2 regions of the Pseudomonas sp. GW821-FHT02A08 genome follow, and region 2 is predicted to be linked to the other one. Evidence: riboswitches for the same ligand, from Rfam matches in the RefSeq annotation. Region 2 holds a riboswitch; the other holds the start of a gene.
What was found. Region 2 has a riboswitch for cobalamin ahead of AC07W4_RS03610 (CbtB domain-containing protein). Riboswitches for the same ligand answer to the same signal wherever they lie in the genome.
Positions count from the first base shown of each region.

Region 1: another riboswitch for cobalamin. It lies ahead of cobO (cob(I)yrinic acid a,c-diamide adenosyltransferase); the one in region 2 lies ahead of AC07W4_RS03610 (CbtB domain-containing protein).

Region 1 is NZ_JBWKWD010000039.1:25,629-32,247, reverse strand. Features, by position in the region: gene AC07W4_RS22845 (C40 family peptidase) at 1-148, shown strand, start outside; gene AC07W4_RS22840 (C40 family peptidase) at 314-850, shown strand; gene AC07W4_RS22835 (O-methyltransferase) at 869-1,531, shown strand; gene AC07W4_RS22830 (PQQ-dependent sugar dehydrogenase) at 1,638-2,951, opposite strand; gene AC07W4_RS22825 (hypothetical protein) at 3,018-3,602, opposite strand; cobalamin riboswitch at 3,756-3,988, shown strand; gene cobO (cob(I)yrinic acid a,c-diamide adenosyltransferase) at 4,071-4,682, shown strand; gene AC07W4_RS22815 (cobyrinic acid a,c-diamide synthase CobB) at 4,679-6,079, shown strand; gene bluB (5,6-dimethylbenzimidazole synthase) at 6,076-6,619, shown strand, end outside.
Region 2 is NZ_JBWKWD010000003.1:70,444-77,062, reverse strand. Features, by position in the region: gene AC07W4_RS03635 (fatty acid cis/trans isomerase) at 1-786, shown strand, start outside; gene nfuA (Fe-S biogenesis protein NfuA) at 973-1,557, shown strand; gene cobM (precorrin-4 C(11)-methyltransferase) at 1,729-2,475, opposite strand; gene AC07W4_RS03620 (cobalamin biosynthesis protein) at 2,559-2,972, opposite strand; gene AC07W4_RS03615 (CbtA family protein) at 2,969-3,676, opposite strand; gene AC07W4_RS03610 (CbtB domain-containing protein) at 3,688-3,879, opposite strand; cobalamin riboswitch at 4,001-4,226, opposite strand; cobalamin riboswitch at 4,437-4,649, shown strand; gene cobW (cobalamin biosynthesis protein CobW) at 4,753-5,823, shown strand; gene cobN (cobaltochelatase subunit CobN) at 5,827-6,619, shown strand, end outside.

The sequences.
Region 1 (6,619 bases), on a different contig from region 2:
TCAGTTCATCCACTCCAGCAGCCGCCGCAGCGGTGGTGTGCGCATCGATAGCCTGGGTGACAGCTACTGGAGCAAGACCTTCATCGAAGCCAAGCGCGCCCTGGCAATGGCACCTAACGCGTCGCCAATCGTCACTGCACGTAAATAAGCGGACATTTTGTAAGGCGAACTTAAAGTCTTACTTGAAGTTTGTCGTGTAGCCGCTAGAATCTTGATCTACAAATGATGGCAAACCGCCTGCGTCCTGCGCAGGCGGTTTTCTTTTCTGCGCTCCCCGCGGAAAAAGCCGCAGCCAGATCAGGATGTTCTGCTTATGACGACGTCGGCCCGCCTCGCAATCATGTTCTTCGCAGCACTGCTCAGTGCCTGCGCCAGCCGCACACCGCCTCCTGCGCCGGTGGTTCGCGCTCCCATCGTATTTGGTTCCTCACAAGCGTTTTCGCCCGAAGCGGAAGACGTGCTGTTTCGCGCGCTCGGGCTGGTGGGCACGCCTTATCGCTGGGGTGGCAATACGCCGGATTCCGGGTTTGATTGCAGCGGCCTGATCGCCTACGTGTACCGCGATGTCGCCGGTATTGCCCTGCCGCGCACCACTCGCGAGATGATCTCCATGCAAGCGGCGAATGTGGGCAAGGAAGGCCTGCAGACCGGCGACCTGCTTTTCTTCGCCACCAATGGCGGTTCCCAGGTCAGTCACGCCGGCATCTACGTGGGAGAAGGGCGTTTCGTCCACGCGCCGGCCACCGGCGGCACTGTGAAGCTCGACAGCCTGTCCAAGGCGTATTGGCAAAAAGCTTACCTGAGCGCCAAGCGTGTTCTGCAGCCTGAACATCTGGCGCGCAACCCGTAACGTTCGGAGCTGCCGGTCATGACTGCTCGCACGCTTAATCTCGACGACAACCTGTACCAATACCTTCTCGATGTTTCCCTGCGTGAAACACCCTTGCTCAAGCGCTTGCGCGATGAGACCCAGGCGCTGCCGATGGCTCGCTGGCAGGTGGCGCCTGAGCAGGGGCAGTTTCTTGCCCTGCTGGTGAAGCTGACGGGGGCCAGGCGCTTGCTCGAAGTCGGCACCTTTACCGGTTATAGCGCGCTGTGCATGGCGGCGGCGTTGCCCGCTGACGGTTCGCTGATTTGCTGTGACATCCCCGGTGACTACAACGCCATCGCACGGGGCTACTGGCAGGAAGCGGGGCTCGCCGGGCGGATCGACCTGCGACTGGCCCCGGCGCTGGAAACCCTCGCCGGGCTTGAGCGGCAAGGACAGGCCGAGCAGTTCGACCTGGTGTTCATTGATGCCGACAAGGCCAACTACCCGGCTTATCTGGAGCACGCCCTGCGTTTGCTGCGGGTTGGTGGGCTGGCGGTGTTCGATAACACCCTGTGGAGCGGGCGCGTGCTCGAGGCCAGCCCCGAGAGTGCGGACACCCGGGCGATCCAGGCGCTCAATCGGGCATTGAAGGACGATGTGCGGGTGGATTTGTCGTTGTTGCCGTTGGGTGACGGGCTCACTCTCTGTCGCAAACGCTAGAACCCTGTGGGAGCGGGCTTGCTCGCGAAGGCGGTGTATCGGTCAACGGATGTGGCGTCTGACATTGCGCATTCGCGAGCAAGCCCGCTCCCACAGGTTAGGTGACCTATTTTCCTGCCGACACCCGCCACACCTTGTTCCCCACATCATCAGCCACCAACAGGTCACCCTGCCGGTCGATCACCACGCCCACCGGGCGGCCCATGGCCTGTTCCTTGTCGTTGAGGAAGCCGGTGAGCACGTCAACCGGTTTTCCCACCGGTTTGCCTGCGCTGAACGGCACGAAAATCACTTTGTAGCCACTGTGGGGTTTGCGGTTCCATGAGCCGTGCTGACCGATGAATGCCCCTTGAGTGAAAGGCGCCGGCAGCTTGCTGTTTTCGGCGAAGGTCAGGCCCAGTGATGCCGTGTGCGGGCCGACGGCGTAGTCCGGGGCGATGGCCTTGGCCACCAGGTCGGGGTTTTGCGGCTCGACGCGAATATCCACATGCTGACCGTAGTAACTGTACGGCCAGCCATAAAAAGCGCCGTCTTTCACCGAAGTGATGTAGTCCGGCACCAGGTCACTGCCGATTTCATCCCGCTCGTTGACCGCAGTCCACAGCGCGCCACTGTGCGGTTCCCAGGCCATGCCGTTGGGGTTGCGCAGGCCGGAGGCGAAGATACGGTGCTGGCCGGTGGCACGATCCACTTCCCAGATCGCTGCGCGACCTTCTTCCTTGTCCATGCCGTGTTCGGCGACGTTGCTGTTGGAACCCACGGTGACGTAGAGCTTGCTGCCGTCCTTGCTGGCGATGACGTTTTTGGTCCAGTGGTGGTTCAGCGGTCCGCCGGGCAAATCGACCACTTTGACGGGTTGCGACTTGATCGCCGTGTCGCCGGTTTCATAGTGGAATCGCAACAAGCGATCAGTATTGGCAACGTACAGATTTTTGCCGACCAGTGTCATGCCAAACGGCGAGTTGAGGTTTTGCAGAAACACGGTTCGGGTTTCCGCGATGCCGTCGTGATCCTTGTCCCGTAGCAACGTGATGCGGTTCGGGCTGGGCACGGCAGAGCCGGCACGCCCCATGACTTTCTTCATGACCCAACCGCGAATGCCATTACCGTCTTCGGGTTTGGGTGGTGCGGCGGTTTCCGCCACCAGCACATCGCCATTGGGCAGCACATAAAGCCAGCGCGGGTGATCCAGGTGTTCGGCAAAAGCGGCCACTTGGGTGCCATTGGCGGCGATGGGCTTTGCACCCTCCGGCCAGCCAATGGCGGGTGCAATGTTCACGGTCGGAACCAGTGTCTTGTTGGGTTCTGGTAGTCGGGGTGACGGGCCGGTACCGTCGGAGACTTGCAGGCGGGAGGTCTCGCCACAAGCGGCGAGCCCTCCGCTGAGCGCGATAACGAGAACGAGCGGGGGCGTGCGCATGCTGGTCTTCCCTATGAATGCCTTGTTCTAATCATAGAGAAGGGTTGTCGTGCGATGGTTCAACCCTTAGCCGCGGGCTTCCTTGAACAGCACCGCAACGCCGGGGTGATAGTTGCCGGCTTCGTTGCGCAACTTGCGGTAGGCATAAGGGAAATACCAGGCGACAGCGCAGGTGTGTTCCTTTTGCAGGTCGTCGACCATGTCCTGGAGTTCTTCCGGTGTGGCGCCCTGCTGGGCTTTTTGCGGGGCGACGAACAGGCAGCCGAGTTTCAGGTCGCTGGCGTGGCTCAGGCGCTTTGCATCGCTGGCGATGTCGAGCAGGGCCTGGGTCAGGTTGAGGCTGTTGACCCGTGGCCAGCGCTGGCTGGTCTGGATGTAGGCGCGGGTTTCGGACGAAGCCAGGAGCAGGTCGGCGCGGCTGTTGCGTTCGCCTTCTTCGGTCTGCTTGCGGGTGGGCGTCTGTTGCAGCGTGACCATCTCGGCCATCCAGGCGGCGGCGGACAGCAGTCCGAGATTGGCCTTTTCGTCGTGCCAGTACGGTGTGTCGCCATCGCCGCGGACGGCGTTGTAACGGTCGATGCATTCGAACCAGTGTTCGAGCACCGGGCGCAGGAATTCCAGCTTTGGATTGCTGATGATCATGCCTTGCATGGGCTCACCCTTGTTGTTGTGTTGTGGGGTTGTGGCTCTTTGATATCACCGCTGAGAGCGTGGCACAAGATTGACGTCAGTTTATTGATTGATGGCAGTTATTCGGTCGTTGGCCTCCCGGCTTTAATTGACGCTCCACCCCCAACCCTCTAACCTTCGCGGCTTGTTTCAGGTGCTCTGTGACTTGGGTCGACAGAGTGAAACAGGGAAGCCGGTGAGTGAGTCCTTCTGTTGGTCGAAGGCCCGCAATTCCGGCGCTGCCCCCGCAACGGTAAATGAGTGAAAACTGTGTGTGATGCCACTGTGTCGATTCGATGCGGGAAGGCGCACGGTCTGGCCCCGCGCCACTCATGAGCCCGGAGACCGGCCTGATTCATCCAGCGGCATCACGGTGGGCGATGCCAGGCTTTTTGCCTTCTATTGTTGTGCCTGCCCGCCGTTATTCCAGCCTCAACGGAGAGCTCCCCCATGACTGATACCCCTGATCGTGACGAACGCCACCTGGCGCGCATGCAGCGCAAAAAAGCCGTGATCGACGAGCGCATCGCCAATTCCCCGAACGAGTGTGGCCTGCTGCTGGTGCTGACCGGCAACGGCAAGGGCAAGAGCAGCTCGGCCTTCGGCATGCTTGCCCGCGCCATGGGGCACGGCATGCAATGTGGCGTGGTGCAGTTCATCAAGGGCCGCAACAGCACGGGCGAAGAGTTGTTCTTCCGACGCTTTCCCGAGCAGGTGCGTTTTCATGTGATGGGCGAAGGCTTTACCTGGGAAACCCAGGACCGCCAGCGCGACATCGCCGCCGCCGAAGCCGCCTGGGCGGTGTCCCGGGAACTGCTGCGCGATCCTTCCATCGGCCTGGTGGTGCTGGATGAGCTCAATATCGCCCTCAAGCACGGCTACCTCGATCTCGATCAAGTGCTCAGCGACTTGCAGGCCCGGCCACCGATGCAACACGTGGTGGTCACCGGTCGTGCCGCCAAGCCGGAAATGATCGAGATGGCCGACACCGTCACCGAGATGGGCGTGATCAAACACGCCTTCCAGGCCGGGATCAAAGCGCAGAAAGGCGTCGAACTGTGAACCAGCCTCGTCATTGCCCGGCGGTACTGATTGCCGCGCCAGCTTCCGGCCAGGGCAAGACCACCGTCACCGCGGCACTGGCCCGATTGCATCGCAATCAGGGGCGCAAGGTCCGTGTGTTCAAGTGCGGCCCCGACTTTCTCGACCCGATGATCCTCGAACGCGCCAGCGGTGCGCCGGTGTATCAACTGGACATGTGGATGGTCGGCGAGCAGGAAAGTCGCCGGTTGTTGTGGGAAGCCGCCGCTGAAGCCGACCTGATCCTGATCGAAGGCGTCATGGGGTTGTTCGACGGCACGCCATCGAGTGCCGACCTGGCGCGGCATTTCGGTGTGCCGGTGCTGGGGGTGATCGATGGCACGGCCATGGCCCAGACCTTTGGCGCATTGGCCCTGGGGTTGGCGCGTTATCAGCCGGACTTGCCGTTCGCCGGCGTGCTGGCCAATCGTGTCGGTACGCTGCGCCACGCGCAACTGCTCGAGGGTAGCCTGACTGAAGGCTTGCGCTGGTACGGCGCGCTGTCCCGGGAAACCGGGATCGAGTTGCCGAGCCGGCACCTGGGGCTGGTGCAGGCCAGTGAGTTGAACGATCTCGACTTGCGCCTGGATGCGGCAGCCGATGCCCTGGCAAGCAGTTGCGAGGTCGCGCTGCCGCCGGCGGTCGAGTTCGCCGCCCCTGATGTCATCGCGGCCGAACCGCTGCTGGCCGGCGTGCGCATTGCCGTCGCCCGCGATGAAGCCTTTGCGTTCACCTACGGCGCGAGCCTGGATCTGCTGCGGGCGATGGGCGCCGAACTGTCGTTCTTCTCGCCGATCCGCGACCGAGGGTTGCCGGAAGCGGACAGCCTGTATCTGCCGGGCGGTTACCCGGAACTGCACCATGTTGCGCTGGCGCAAAACACCGCGATGCTCGACGCGATCCGCGCCCACCACCGGGCGGGCAAACCCTTGCTCGCCGAGTGTGGCGGCATGCTGTATCTGCTCGACTCCCTGACCGACGTCGAGGGCACTCGCGCCGAACTGGTTGGCTTGCTGGCCGGTGATGCGGTCATGCAAAAGCGACTGGCAGCGCTGGCGTTGCAAGCGGTGGAATTGCCGGAAGGCTCGCTGCGCGGGCACACCTATCACCATTCGCTGACCACCACTGAACTGGCGCCGATTGCCCGTGGCTTGAGCCCTAACGGCGGGCGCGGAGCGGAGGCGGTCTACCGTGAGGGGCGGATGACTGCCTCTTATGTGCACTTTTATTTTCCGTCCAATCCGCAAGCAGTTGCCGCACTGTTTGCGCCCGGCCTTGAAACCGCCATCGCTGGCAAGCCAGCTCCCACAGTGGGCGGTGTAATGCCTGTAGAAATGCAATCCCTGGTGGGAGCGGGCTTGCTCGCGAAGAGGCCATGACCGACAACGCATTCTCCGAAGCCGAACGCGCAGCGGTCTACCGCGCCATCGCCGAGCGCCGCGACATGCGCCACTTCAGCGGCGGCACCGTCGAGCCCGAATTGCTGCGGCGCCTGCTCGAGGCCGCACACCAGGCCCCCAGTGTCGGCCTGATGCAGCCTTGGCGCTTTATCCGAATCAGCGATCGCGCCTTGCGCGGGCAAATCCAGGCCCTGGTGGAAGAAGAGCGCATCCGCACCGCCGAAGCCCTGGGTGAGCGCAGCGATGAGTTCATGAAGCTCAAGGTCGAAGGTATCAACGATTGCGCCGAGGTGCTGGTCGCCGCACTGATGGACGACCGCGAGCAGCATATCTTTGGTCGCCGCACCTTGCCGGAAATGGACATGGCTTCGTTGTCCTGCGCGATCCAGAACCTGTGGTTGGCGTCCCGAGCCGAAGGGCTGGGGATGGGTTGGGTGTCGCTGTTCGAACCCCAGGCACTGGCGGACCTGTTGAGGTTGCCGCCCGGTGCCAAGCCGCTGGCCGTGCTGTGCCTGGGAC
Region 2 (6,619 bases):
TCCCATCAGGCCCAGACGCGCCTGTATTTCGACCTGATCCGTAATGGCGCCGAGCAGAATTTCCTGCGCCTGATGCCCGCCGATTCGCGGGAGGGCTACCTCGACGACTGGTATCAGAACAGTGGCAAATTCAAGATGTGGCTGGACTACGAGTCCATCGACGATGACAAGCCGACCGCGCTGAAGCTTGATCCGCAGGATCCCAAGCGCGACTTTGCCATGCAATTGCTCACCCGTTATGGCGACCTCAATGCCAGGCCCGACCCGATCAACCGTTGCGACGGCGCCTATTGCTCGCGGCCGAACATTGATCCGGACCTGCAAAATGCCGAGCAGGTGTTGAGCCGCCTGACTTCGCGTCCGGCGGCGGGGTTGAAAGTGATTGATCAACTGCCAGAAGCGACCATGCTGCGTATCGAAACCGGCAGCGGCAAGCGTGAGGTCTACAGCCTGCTGCGCAACCGGGCCCACAGCAACGTGGCGTTCCTGCTTGGCGAATCGCTGCGCTATCAGCCGGGGCTCGACACCCTGACGATTTTCCCGGGTGTGCTCAGCAGCTACCCGAACTTCATGTTCAACATTCCGGCCGGGCAAGTGCCGGCGTTTGTGGATGCGATGGAGAACGCCAAGGATAGCGACAGCTTTGAGAAAATCGTCGAACGTTGGGGAATACGCCGTAGTCATCCGCAATTCTGGCTGTATTTCCATGACCTGAGCCGCTACATCCAGGAGACCGATCCGGTGGAAGAGGGCGTGCTGGACATGAACCGCTACGAGAACCTCTGAAACACCGCAAACCTCCTGTGGGAGCGGGCTTGCTCGCGAAAGCGGAGTGTCAGTCGCAATTGATTCGCCTGACACTCTGCTTTCGCGAGCAAGCCCGCTCCCACAATTCTTTCCCGACAAAAATACTAGGACTTTGTCCGGCGCGTCGATTGGCGTAAACTGCGCCCAAGCCTGCGAGGAGTTTCCATGACCGCTATTACCATCACCGACGCCGCCCACGATTACCTGGCTGATCTGCTCTCCAAGCAGAACACCCCGGGCATCGGCATCCGCGTCTTCATCACCCAGCCTGGCACCCAGTACGCCGAAACCTGCATTGCCTACTGCAAGCCGGGCGAAGAAAAACCCGAAGACACCGCGCTGGGGCTCAAAAGCTTCACCGCGTACATCGACCACTTCAGCGAAGCCTTCCTGGACGATGCCGTTGTCGACTACGCCACCGACCGCATGGGCGGCCAGCTGACCATCAAGGCGCCAAACGCCAAGGTTCCGATGGTCAACGCCGACAGCCCGGTCAACGAGCGCATCAACTACTACCTGCAAACCGAGATCAACCCGGGGCTGGCCAGCCACGGCGGTCAGGTCAGCCTGATCGACGTGGTCGAGGACGGCATCGCTGTCCTGCAGTTTGGTGGGGGGTGCCAGGGTTGCGGCCAGGCCGACGTGACGCTCAAGGAAGGCATCGAGCGCACCTTGCTCGAGCGTATTCCCGAGCTCAAGGGCGTTCGCGACGTAACCGACCACACGCAGAAAGAAAACGCCTACTACTAAGGTGTTCGCTGCGGTATAGAAAAACGGCGCCCCGTGAGCGCCGTTTTTTTATGGGCTGAATTCGCTGACGTCTTCGCGAGCAAGCCCGCTCCCACAGTAAATTTTCAGCGACCAACGATTTTGTGTCCGGCAAGATCCAGTGTGGGAGCGGGCTTGCTCGCGAAGAGGGCCTTATGGACGATAGATATGCGCATGCCCCGCGCGATACAGCGACGATTCACTAAAATGCTCACTGCCCAGCACCCGACCCACCAGAATCAACGCCGTACGGCGAAAGCCCTTGGCTTCAACCTTCCCGGCAATATCCTCGAGCGTGCCCACCACCCAATCCTGATCCGGCCAGCTTGCGCGGTGAACCACTGCAATCGGGCAATCGGCGCCGTAATGGGGCAGCAGTTCCTCAACGATCTTCGCCAGGTGATTGACCCCCAAATGAATCGCCATGGTCGCGCCGTGTTGCGCCAGGCTGGAGAACTCCTCTCCGGGAGGCATGGCGGTCTTGTCGGCGTAGCGGGTCAGGATCACGCTCTGCGAAATGTCCGGCAGGGTCAGCTCCGCGCCCAAGAGCGCCGCACAAGCGGCTGTAGCGGTCACGCCAGGGACGATTTCGAATGCAATGCCAAGCTCACGCAGATAGCGAATCTGCTCGCCAATGGCGCCATACAGGCTCGGATCGCCGGAGTGCACCCGGGCCACATCCTGGCCTTTGGCGTGGGCGCTCTTGATCAGGTCGATGATCTGTTCCAGGTGCAGTTCGGCGCTGTTGACCACTTGTTCGGCACAGTGACCTTCCAGTACGGCGGCCGGTACCAGGGAGCCGGCATAAATGATCACCGGGCAGCTGCGAATCAGCCGCTGGCCCTTGACGGTAATCAGTTCGGGGTCGCCGGGACCTGCGCCAATGAAGTAGACGGTCATGGTCGGTTCCTGTGGGGAAATAGAGGCTGAACAGGGCTTCAGATGAAGAATGTTCATGATCAAAGGCGGGGATTATCGGTTTTTTACGCAGCGCCGGCCAATGCCAGGGTTGCCTGAGCGTATTTTTGTCGTGGAATCAGCAGTTTTGCCGGGCCCTGGGCCAGTTGTTCCGCCAGGGCCAGTGCGGCGCTTTCCGCCACGCCGTAGCAACCGGTGCGTTCAAACGCTATTTGCGATTGATGGCTGAGTTGCGGCTCATAAGCGGCCAGTTGTTCACTGCTGAAATACTTCAATTCCAGTCCAAGCTGCTGAGCCAGTTCGATCAGTGCAGGTTCGTCGCGCTTCGAATCGATGCTGGCCAGCGCCTTGATTTCATGACGAGCAATCTGGTGCGCCTCCAACGCCTGATCGAGCAGCGCGAGCAACGTGCTGACGGGGCAGCCCCGTTGGCAGCCCAGGCCGACCACCAGGGTCGGCGCTGTGCTGACGTCAGTCATGCGTGGTATTGGCCATCGCTTTTGCGACGGAACAACCAGGCGCTGATAAGGCCCAGGGCCAGCCAGAACGCCACGTTGGTCAGATGCGAAGCGATTTTGAACTGGGTTTCCAACGCCTCTGGAGCAAGCATCGAATGCACTTGCGGTTGCGGCGCGCCAATCACATGGGGAACGGCAAGGATCGCCACACCGAGGACTTTCATCAGCCAGTGACGGCTGAACACGAACAGCGAGATACCGACGGCGGTGGAGGCGGCGGTACCGATCCACCACAGTTGCCGTTGTGCCAGGTCGGCGGCGGCAGTGCCGGGCAATTCAGGTGGCAGGCCGAGGGTCGGCGCGAGCACGAAGGTCGCGTAACCGGCCAGGCCCCAGAGCAGGCCCTGGGAGGTTTTGGTTGGCGCACGCAAGGTGTACAGGCCGGCCAGCATCAGGGCGAAACCGACAGCTACCACCAGGTTGCCGCCGGTGGTGGACAGCACGCGCTGCCAGCCGTCTTCCGGCTCCCAGGCTTGTGCATCGTGAGTGTGGGCAGCCATCGCACCGTCGGCGTGCTCATGCATTTCAACAGCGGCCGGTTCGGATTTTTCGTAGGTCTCGGCCTGCAAAATCAGCGGTGCGACCCAGAAGCTTTGCAGCAGGGTCAGCAACAGGGCGGCCAGCAGCCCGGTGAAACCTGCGGTTTGCGCAATACGCTTGATCATGTCGACAGCTCTCAATGGCACGGGAACGCGGAGCTGTGGCGGGTATCGTGGGCGGCGTTGTGCACCGCTTCGATGTGCGAGAAACCGGCGAAATACACAAGGCTTGCGCCCAGAATCGACGCGCAGACGGCGGCGGTCAGACGTTGGGTCAGGGTTGAGGTGGTGCTCGCGGATGTGTGTTCGGCGCTGCTGATGATCGACATGGCGTATCCCTCTGGTCTGTCAGCGGGGAATAAGAGCGCATGCAAACCCCCGCACGACCAGGCGCGCAGAGGTTCAAACAGCGCCCGCCCACCGCGGGTTTGTTGGTTCAGTGATCGTACTGGTCACTTTGTGTTGCGGGCCGGTCTCCGGGCTCACGAGGGGCAAAGGCTTGGGCCTGAACCTGAAAACATCACCTTCCCATGCCTTGGGGGCACAGTGGATCTGACGCTTCGCTCGCTTACCGTTGCGGGGGCAGCACCGGACTGACATGGCTTAAGAGTAAAGCACATGATTCACCGGTTTCCCGTTTCACCCTGTGAAGGGCACCCGTAACAAGGTGTGTAGGAGAGCATGGGCGGGGGTTGGGCGTCAATTGGCAAGGGTTCTCAACTCGAAACCGAGTCGCTTTCTTCGCGAGCAAGCCCGCTCCCACACTTGACCCTTTTCCCCTGCAAGAACCCGATCAAATGTGGGAGCGGCGGTGCGGCGATCCGACTTGCTCGCGAAGGGCACACCGCAGAAGTCACGTGAACATTGACCCGCCCCAAGACCATGCGTAGCCTTGCGCTCTCGAGGTTCTTCGGTATTTGCCGAAGCTAAGAAGGGAACGCGGTCGATGCCGCGGCTGCCCCCGCAACTGTGAACGGTGATGTTCGTTGCCACGCCACTGCAGGCTCAATCCATGAGGCCGGCGGGAAGGCGCAGCGAATGCCAGGCTCAAGGCCGGCACACCGTCAGCCAGGAGACCTGCCTCGTTACAGATTCTCACTTTCAACCGGGCGGGGTGATCCGGTGGCGAACTCTTCAGGCACGCGACCCCGCGTTGCCGGTCGTCGTCCCGCATGCCCGCCACCTAAGCCATAGGGCATCCGATGAAAACACTGGCCAAACTCCCCGTCACCATCGTCACCGGCTTTCTCGGCTCGGGCAAGACCACGCTGCTGCGGCACATGCTCGACAACGCCCAGGGGCGCCGCATCGCGGTGATCGTCAACGAATTCGGCGAGTTGGGCATCGACGGCGAAATCCTCAAGCAGTGCTCCATCGGTTGCACCGAAGAAGAAGCCAACGGCCGTGTCTATGAGCTGGCCAACGGCTGCCTGTGCTGCACTGTCCAGGAAGAATTCTTCCCGGTGATGCGCGAACTGGTGGCCCGTCGCGGCGATCTGGACCACATTCTGATCGAAACCTCCGGTCTGGCCCTGCCCAAGCCGCTGGTGCAAGCCTTCCAGTGGCCGGAAATCCGCAGCGCCTGCACGGTGGACGCGGTGATCACCGTGGTCGACAGCCCGGCCGTGGCCGCCGGCACCTTTGCCGCGTTCCCGGATCAAGTCGACGCCCAACGCAAGCTCGACCCGAACCTGGACCACGAATCGCCACTGCACGAACTGTTCGCCGACCAACTGGCCAGCGCCGACCTGGTGATTCTCAACAAAACCGACCTGATCAACCCGGCGGACCTGGCCCGTGTACGCCTGGAAGTCGCCGAGGAATTGCCGCCAGCGGTGAAAATCGTCGAAGCCAGTAGCGGTCGCCTGCCGCTGGACGTGCTGATCGGCCTGGGTGCAGGCTCCGAAGAGCACATCGACAGCCGTCACAGCCACCACGACCATCACCACGATGGCGACGACGATCATGATGACCACGATCACGATGCCTTCGATTCGATCTCCATCGAACTGCCGCAAGCCGACGAAAGCCTGCTGCTGGATGCGCTGACCCAATTGGTGGTCCAGCACGGCATCCTGCGGGTCAAGGGTTTTGCGGCAATCCCGAACAAACCGATGCGCTTGCTGATCCAGGGCGTGGGCACGCGTTTTGATAAGCACTTCGACCGCCAGTGGGGCGCCGAAGAAGCACGCGTAACCCGCCTGGTGCTGATCGGCCAGGAACTGGACGCCACTGTTCTCGAAGCGCAATTGCGCGCCGCGCTCAGCGTGTAAACCATGCACCTGCTCAGGACCCAGCCCGGCGGTTTCGTGTCGGAAGACAACATTGCCGACCTTGGACAAACCCCCGCCGAGCTGGTGGTCCTGTGCAGCGGCGATTCCAGCCTGGCGCTGCTTGCCGAAGCGGCGCAGCAATTGCCCGACGATTACCCGAGCGTGCGCCTGGCCAACCCGATGCAGGTGCAGAACCATGCCTCGGTCGATTTGTACGTCGATGAAGTGCTGCGTCACGCCAGGGTGATCCTGATTTCGCTGCACGGCGGCATCGCCTATTGGCGTTACGGCATCGAGCGCCTGGTGGAGCTGTCGCAGCGCGGCGTGCAGGTGATTCTGGTGCCGGGCGATGATCGCCCGGACCCGGAGCTCAGCGACCTGAGCACCGTCGGTGCCGAGGATCGCGACCGGCTCTGGCAGTTTCTGCGCCAGGGTGGCATGGGCAACGCCCTCGATTTCTTCCGCTGCCTGGCTAACCGCTGGCTGGTCCGTGATTACACTTGGGGCGAGCCGCAAACCCTGCCGCGCACGGCGGTTTACCATCCGCACAAACACTCCGCCGCGCTGAGCGACTGGCAGGCCGACTGGCACGCCGATCAACCGGTGGCGGCGGTGCTGTTCTACCGCTCGCATTTGCAGGCGGCGAACACCGCGTTCATTGATGTTTTTTGCCAACGATTGCAGGCGGCGGGGTTGAATCCATTGCCGATTGCGCTGGCCAGCCTGAAAGAACCCGGTTGTCTTTGCGTGGTCGAGGACTGGCTGGACGAGGCCAACGTCTCGGTGATTTTGAACA